DNA from 2 places in the Paraburkholderia sp. MM5482-R2 genome. Region 2 is predicted to be linked to the other one. Evidence: riboswitches for the same ligand, from Rfam matches in the RefSeq annotation. Region 2 holds a riboswitch; the other holds the start of a gene.

Region 1 (3,405 bases), on a different contig from region 2:
TCGGTCTTGCCGACATGACCGCTCCACGATCCCTCGAGTCCCTGCACCTTCGCATGGCCGACGTTCTCCGCGAGGTAGATGCCGGGGATCGTCTGCACGTAGTCGATCAGATTCGTATAGCGCGTCTGGAATGCGTTCAGACGCATCACGCCGAGCGCATCGGTCGCGTACTGCAAACCGGCTTCGACCGAATGACTGCGCTCGGGCTGGATCGACGGGTTGCCGCTGATCGGATAGTACAGATCGTCGAAGCTCGGCGCGCGGAACGAATCCGAATAGCTTGCGGTTACCTTCCAGCGCGACGTGATGTCGAATCCGTAGCCGAGATAGTAACTGTTCGCTCCACCGAAATCGGAGTACTGGTCGCGTCGCACGTTGGCCTGAATCTGGTTGCGGCCGAAGCGCGCGCTGTAGCCCGCGAAGACCGAATCGACGTGACGGTCGGGCGCGGCGAACGTGTCGGAGTCGAGCGTCTGGTCGAGATGCTCGTAGCCGAGTTGCAGCTTCTGGTTCGCGGCGAGCGCGAAATCGTTCTGCCACGTGTACTGGCGATTGTCGGTATCGAAGCGGCCGTTGTAGATGCCATTGGTGTTCGACACGCTGCGGTCGTCGCCCTCGGCGAGCGTGACGTGGGTGGTCCACCAGTCGGTCAGCTTGCCGTTCGCGAATACCGACACCTGACGCACCTTGCTATAGAGATTGTTCAGATCGGTGGGCTCGCCGTACGCATTGTCGTAGCTGTTGTCGTTGTTCGACTGGAAATAGCTGACGCCCGCGTCCCAGCTGTCGGTGAACTTGTGACGCAGCGACGCGCTGATGCTCTCGTTCAGATTGCCGTTTGCGTTCGGATTCGCGTTCGGCGCCTCGAGCGGATTGAGCGACGAAAAGCCGTCGTCCTTCGTGCGCGCGAGCGAGATGTTGATGGTCGTGCGGCCGTCCTGATCGAGCGCGCCGTTCACGCCGGCCGTTTGCGTCTGCGTGTGATAGCTGCCGTAGCCGACCGAAAAATTGAAACGCGGCGGATGATCGCCGCCGTCTTTCGTGAACACCTGCACGACGCCCCCGATCGCGCCCGAGCCATACAACGCCGACACGTTGCCGTTCACCACTTCGACGTGATCGACCTGATCGAGCGGAATCTGCGCGAGTTGAGCTGAGCCGAGACTCACCGAATCGACGCGCACGCCGTCGATCAGCAGCAGCGATTGCGTCGACGATGCGCCGCGCAGAAAGAGGCTCGCGGTCGAACCGGGGCCACCCGTGCGCGAGATTTGCGCGCCTGGCGCGAGTTGCAGCAGGCCGGGCAGATCGGTCGCGGTCGTGTCGGCGATGTCCTGCTGATCGAACTGCGTAGTCTGCGGGATCGCATCGCGCAACGCTTGCGGTCCGCGTTGCGCGGTCACGACGATCGGCGACAGCACGCTGCCCGGCGCATCGGTGGAGGCGGCATTGGCAGCGATTGCAGCGTTTGCGGCGGTAGCATCCGTGGCGGACGATGAAGACGAATACGGCGTCGCAGACGCGGACGCGGGCTCGGCGCTTTGCGCATGCACGACGAGCGGCAGGCTCGCGAACCCGAGCAGCGTTGCGCGGGCGATGGGGGACAGCATGGGATGACATTCCTGTGGATAGCGTGCGCGGCCTGCTTCCCCGCAGGCCGACGCGTCACGAGGCGCCCCCTTGTTTAGCGTTTTCGCGGGGGGACGTCCCTCTTTTCTGGCCGGTATCCGGGCTACGACACATCGATCCCGCCTTCCCACGCGTGACGCGCAGTGGCACACTCGCACGTTGAACTTCCAACCTTGCGATCAGGACCGACCTGCATGAGCACATCACATGCGGTCGCTTACCGTTGCGGGGGCAGCGCAGGTTCGCGCATCCGGTTTTGGCACCGCGCGCGTCCTGCTTCCCGTTTAACTGCGCGCGCCGAGAAGCGCGCGCGGGCACCAGAGTGCGGGAAGTTTACGAGCGGCCTCGCGGGGCGTCAAGAAAGGTCAACCGGAGCGCAATCGGTTCTGTTGAATGCAGGTTATTGTCCGATGGATTACCGGTTTTTTACCTTATGGTCGACGACCCGACACGCAACGAACCTGCACGTAGCGATGCTGTTACGTCTCGAAACGAGACAATTGTCGGAACCTGTAATATTCCGCGCTAAAATGCGATGTCTTTAGAGGACGCAGCACATGCTCACCGAACTCGAATCACTCTCCCAGAACATCGGCAAGCTGATTGCGATCAGCCAGCGCCACAACGAAGCGCGGCTCGCGCTCGAAGAGCAGCTCGCGCAAACGCGTGCCGAAGTGCAAGCCACGCATGCGGAACTCGCGCAATTGCGCGAAGAGCGCGACGCACTGCAGGCGGAACGCGACGCGCTGTCCGCCAAGATCGACGACGCTCAGGTGCGCCTGAATGCGATTCTCGAAAAATTGCCGCGCGCACGCGCGAGCAGCGAACCGGATAACCAGCTCGATCTGCTCGAGTCCGCCCAGCCCGGACACGAGGAAGCGGAAAGCGACGTGAGCCGACACGGAGAAAGCGCATGACCACCAAGCAGATCGAAGTATCGATTCTCGAAGTACCCTATCGTCTCGCCTGCTCGCCGGAAACGGAAGGCGCGCTGCTCGAGGCGGTCGCGCGCGTCGACGCCGAGATGAAGAAAATCCGCAGCGGCAGCAACGTGCGCGGCACCGATCGCATCGCGGTGATGGCTGCGCTGTCGCTGGCATCGGAACTGCTTAAGCTGCAAAGCAGCGTGCGACACGGAGAAGCATTTCCCGCTGAAGAAATCCGGCGTACAATGCAGCAAATGAACGAACAGCTAGGTACTGTGATCGAGCAGTACAGCTTGCAGTAAGCAGTAGTGGGCCGGTTTCGAATCGGTCACGTGTTGAACGGTTTGGGTTGTAGCTTCATCGGTTTAGCTTCCCTGCCTGGTTCGCCAAGGTCATACATTCCTTGAACCAATGCCATGTGCACGGTTGCGGAAATTTGTAGCACGGGTGTGCGCGTCACTCAGTCTGATGTACCCGAAGTGTTGCTAACTGCGACCAATTCTGAACCCTCGGTTCAGGATGCCGGCCTAGCGGCTAAGGCGGGGACCTTATCTGGAACGGCATCGGACTTCGGTTCGATGCCGTTTTTCTTTGGCCGTCGTTTTTTCGTTTGAGCGCCTTTTTCAGGGGCTTTTCCGTACGCGCCTGCTGTTGTTGCGCTTCGTTCAATCTCACACGCTCACTCCGATTCATGCGCTACTGGCTGATGAAGTCCGAACCGGACGAAGCAAGCATCGACGACCTCGCCAACGCACCTCATCGCACCTTGCCGTGGACCGGCGTACGCAACTATCAGGCGCGCAACTTCATGCGCGACGTGATGCAGGTCGGCGACGGCGTGCTCTTCTAT
Region 2 (3,405 bases):
GGCGCTCGCGGTGCTGCGCGCGAGCAGGTTCGGGTCTTCCTGCAGATCGCCGGAAAACATCGCGAGTGTTTGCTGTTTGCGCTGCGCGAGCGCGACCACCTGCTCGATGCCGTACGGCCAATACGTTTCGCCGCCGAGATGATCGACGACGACCACGCGCGCATGCTGCAACACGTCGTCCAGATAGAAATCGACCGAGGCAGGCTGACGCAGATACGTGACGTTCGCGAGCCGCACGCTCGGAAAGCCGTCGCCGAGACGCGGCACTACGCTCGCGAGCAGCGACAGCGTGGTGTCGGCGGAACTGAGCACGACGATCTCGGCGGGCTGCTGATCGATGCGGATCACGCCCTGCGTATCGTCGACGAAGCCGCCCGGCGTCGTGCGCAGCAGATGCATGCTGGGGCGCCCGTTTATGCCGTCGCGTTCGACGTCGCGCCGAGCGCCGCGTCGAACGCCTGTTGCAGCGCGTGCTGGTCGAGGTCTGCGCCGATCAGCACGAAGCGGCTCAACGCGCCGTCGCCATTTTCACCCGCTTGCCAGCGCCGGTCGAAGTAGCTGTCGAAGCGCCGGCCCACGCCCTGGATCACGAGACGCATCGCCGCGCCCTGCAGTGCCGCGAAGCCTTTGACACGGTAAATCGTGTGGGTTTCGACGAGCGCCTGCAAGGCGGCGAGCGCCGCGTCGCGCGACGGTACGGATGCCTGCACGACGACCGAATCGAATTCATCGTGGTGATGATCGGGGTCGTCGGCGGAACCGTGGTGGTCATGACGCAGGTGGATCGTCTCTTCCGACGCCGCTTCGAGGCCCAGCAGCGTATGCAGGTCGAGCCGCCCCTGCTGAGCGCGCACGATCTTCACCTGCGGCGGAATCTCCGCGCGGATCGCGGCTTCGACCTCGTGCTGCCGCGCGTCGTCGATCAGATCGGTCTTGTTCAGAATCACCAGGTCGGCCGCCGACAATTGGTTTTCGAACAGTTCATGCAGCGGCGACTCGTGATCGAGATTCGGATCGGCCTTGCGCTGCGCATCGACGGCGAGCGGGTTATCGGCGAACTGGCCGCTCGCGGCGGCCGGGCCGTCCACCACCGTCACCACCGCGTCGACCGTGAAGCCATTGCGGATCTGCGGCCAGTTGAACGCCTGCACGAGCGGCTTCGGCAACGCGAGCCCCGACGTTTCGATCAGCACGTGATCGAGTTCATCGCGGCGCTCCGCGAGCTTTTCCATCACCGGGAAAAATTCTTCCTGCACGGTGCAGCACAAACAACCGTTCGCGAGTTCATACAATTGCCCTTCGGTCTCGACGCCGTTTTCATCGCAACCGATGCCGCAGCCCCTGAGGATTTCGCCGTCGATGCCGAGCTCGCCGAACTCGTTGACGATCACCGCGATGCGCTTGCCGCCCGCATGCTGAAGAATGTGCCGCAGCAGCGTGGTTTTGCCGCTGCCGAGAAAGCCCGTGACGATCGTGACGGGGATCTTGCGCAATTGAGTTTGCATCGTGAGGTCCATCCCTTGGCGTTGATCGGTATGCCGGAAAGTCCGCGCGTGGGTCCGCGTCGGCTGGCGAATGGAGCGAATGAAGCACGCGCAGCAGTACCAGCGATCACCAGACACGGGGACGAACGACGGCATTGCCGCGACAACGGAAATACAGAAAGCGGAACTGAGGTCATGAACGCGCCGCCGCATCCCCGCGGCGGTCGTTCTGCTTCTTTGGGCCGGTATCCGGGCTGGCGAAAGCGCCGCTTCCCCTTCCCGGCCGAGTGGTTTCTCGTCCAGTGGTGAAATGTCCACGCGAGCTTGCGCGAGGACATCGAAGCCGGCACTGCGGTGCCCGGCTATCAAGCCGGAACCGCTTTTCGCTTACCGTTGCGGGGACAGCACAGGTTAGCCGCTCCAGAGCAGGTGGCTCCCTGTTTCCCGTTTAACTGCATGCGCACGAGCGCGCATGCGAGCACCCAAAGTGCGTGCGAGTGTAGGCCCGCGGCGTTGCGCAGTCAAGCAACGCACCGAGCCGGAAAGCGCCGCCGAGGCTTATCCGGCAAGGCGCCATGTGCTATCGTATGCGCGCGTTTGGTGCCCGCACATGCGCTCGCGTGTGCAGTTAAACGGGAAACAGGCAGCGCCTCGCGCGTTCAACCTGTGCTGTCCCCGCAACGGTAAGCGACCTGCGGCGCGCGATTCGATTCGCCTTCGATTCCGCCGTGCCGCGCATGCGTTTTTTGATGCCACTGTCCCGCGAATCCACAAACCGGGACGGGAAGGCGAAGCGCATGAGGCCGCCAGCCCGGATACCGGCCAGACGCGGAGGCGGTGCCGCATTGCATCCGTGCATCACGCGGCGCCGCCGGCCGCCGGAATCCGCGGGGAACGGATGTGAAGGCGTAGCAGCGCGGCATCGCGCGTGCCCGGATTCGCAGTTCCGCATGACCTCTATATTCACCGCCGCGCGCGCTGTCGCACGCCGCGTCTCTTCTTCCATCACCGCATGGCGCGCGCCATGCACGCCGCGATGACGCGCGCCTGGCTGATCGGCGCCGGTCCCGGCGACGTCGAACTGATCACGCTGAAGGCCACCCGTGCGCTCGCGCAGGCCGATGTCGTGCTCGTCGACGATCTGGTGAATCCCGACGTGCTGCAGTTCGCGCGCACCGACGCGCAAGTCGTGTACGTCGGCAAGCGCGGCGGCCATCCGTCGACGCCGCAAGCCGACATCGTCGCGCAAATGCTCGGGCATCTGCGCGCGGGGCGCAGCGTCGCGCGGCTCAAGGGCGGCGATCCGTTCGTGTTCGGCCGCGGCGGCGAAGAGTTGCAGGCGCTGCAGGCCGCGGGTATCGAAGTCGACGTGATCAACGGCATCACGGCTGGCATCGCGGCGCCCGCGGCGCTCGGTATCGCGGTCACGCATCGTGATCACGCGCAGGGCGTCGTGTTCGTCACCGGCCACGGCGCCGGCGGCAGTGGCGAACCGGACTGGGCCGCGCTCGCCGCGACGCGCATGACGCTGGTGATCTATATGGGCATGCGCCGGCTCGGCGAGATCGCCCGCGCATTGCTCGCGGCCGGCATGTCCGCCGACACGCCGTGCGCGGCGATCGAGTCGGCGACGCGGCCTGAGCAGCGTCATGTGCTCGCGCCGCTTCGCGAGTTCGCCGAGGCGGTGGCGCGTGCGGGGCTCGGCTCGCCGGCGATCGTCGTGATCGGCGGTGTGGCGTCGCTCGCGCTGGCGCGTGATGCGGCCAAACGCGACGCCGGCGTTGCTCACGAACTGGCAGCGAGCGCGACACGACACGGACTCGGACGCGCGATCAAAACGCTGAGCGTCGGCATCGGTTGCCGCTTGCACAGCAAAGCCGCTGAGATCGAAGCCGCCGTCCGCGCAGCGCTCGGATCGAAT

The links. Region 2 has a riboswitch for cobalamin ahead of cobW (cobalamin biosynthesis protein CobW). Riboswitches for the same ligand answer to the same signal wherever they lie in the genome.
Region 1: it holds a riboswitch for cobalamin, as region 2 does, so the genes downstream of both, OKW37_RS07985 (TonB-dependent receptor domain-containing protein) here and cobW (cobalamin biosynthesis protein CobW) in region 2, are expected to answer to the same signal.

The regions. Positions count from the first base shown of each region.
Region 1 is NZ_JBNDLP010000002.1:1,068,404-1,071,808, reverse strand. It holds gene OKW37_RS07985 (TonB-dependent receptor domain-containing protein) at 1-1,610, opposite strand, end outside; cobalamin riboswitch at 1,702-1,966, opposite strand; gene OKW37_RS07980 (ATPase) at 2,187-2,546, shown strand; gene OKW37_RS07975 (cell division protein ZapA) at 2,543-2,857, shown strand; RNA gene ssrS (6S RNA) at 2,924-3,105, shown strand; gene OKW37_RS07965 (EVE domain-containing protein) at 3,247-3,405, shown strand, end outside.
Region 2 is NZ_JBNDLP010000003.1:1,915,335-1,918,739, forward strand. It holds gene cobN (cobaltochelatase subunit CobN) at 1-399, opposite strand, end outside; gene cobW (cobalamin biosynthesis protein CobW) at 414-1,505, opposite strand; cobalamin riboswitch at 1,708-1,985, opposite strand; cobalamin riboswitch at 2,066-2,325, shown strand; partial or broken gene cobA (uroporphyrinogen-III C-methyltransferase) at 2,521-3,261, shown strand; gene OKW37_RS30890 (cobalamin biosynthesis protein) at 3,337-3,405, shown strand, end outside.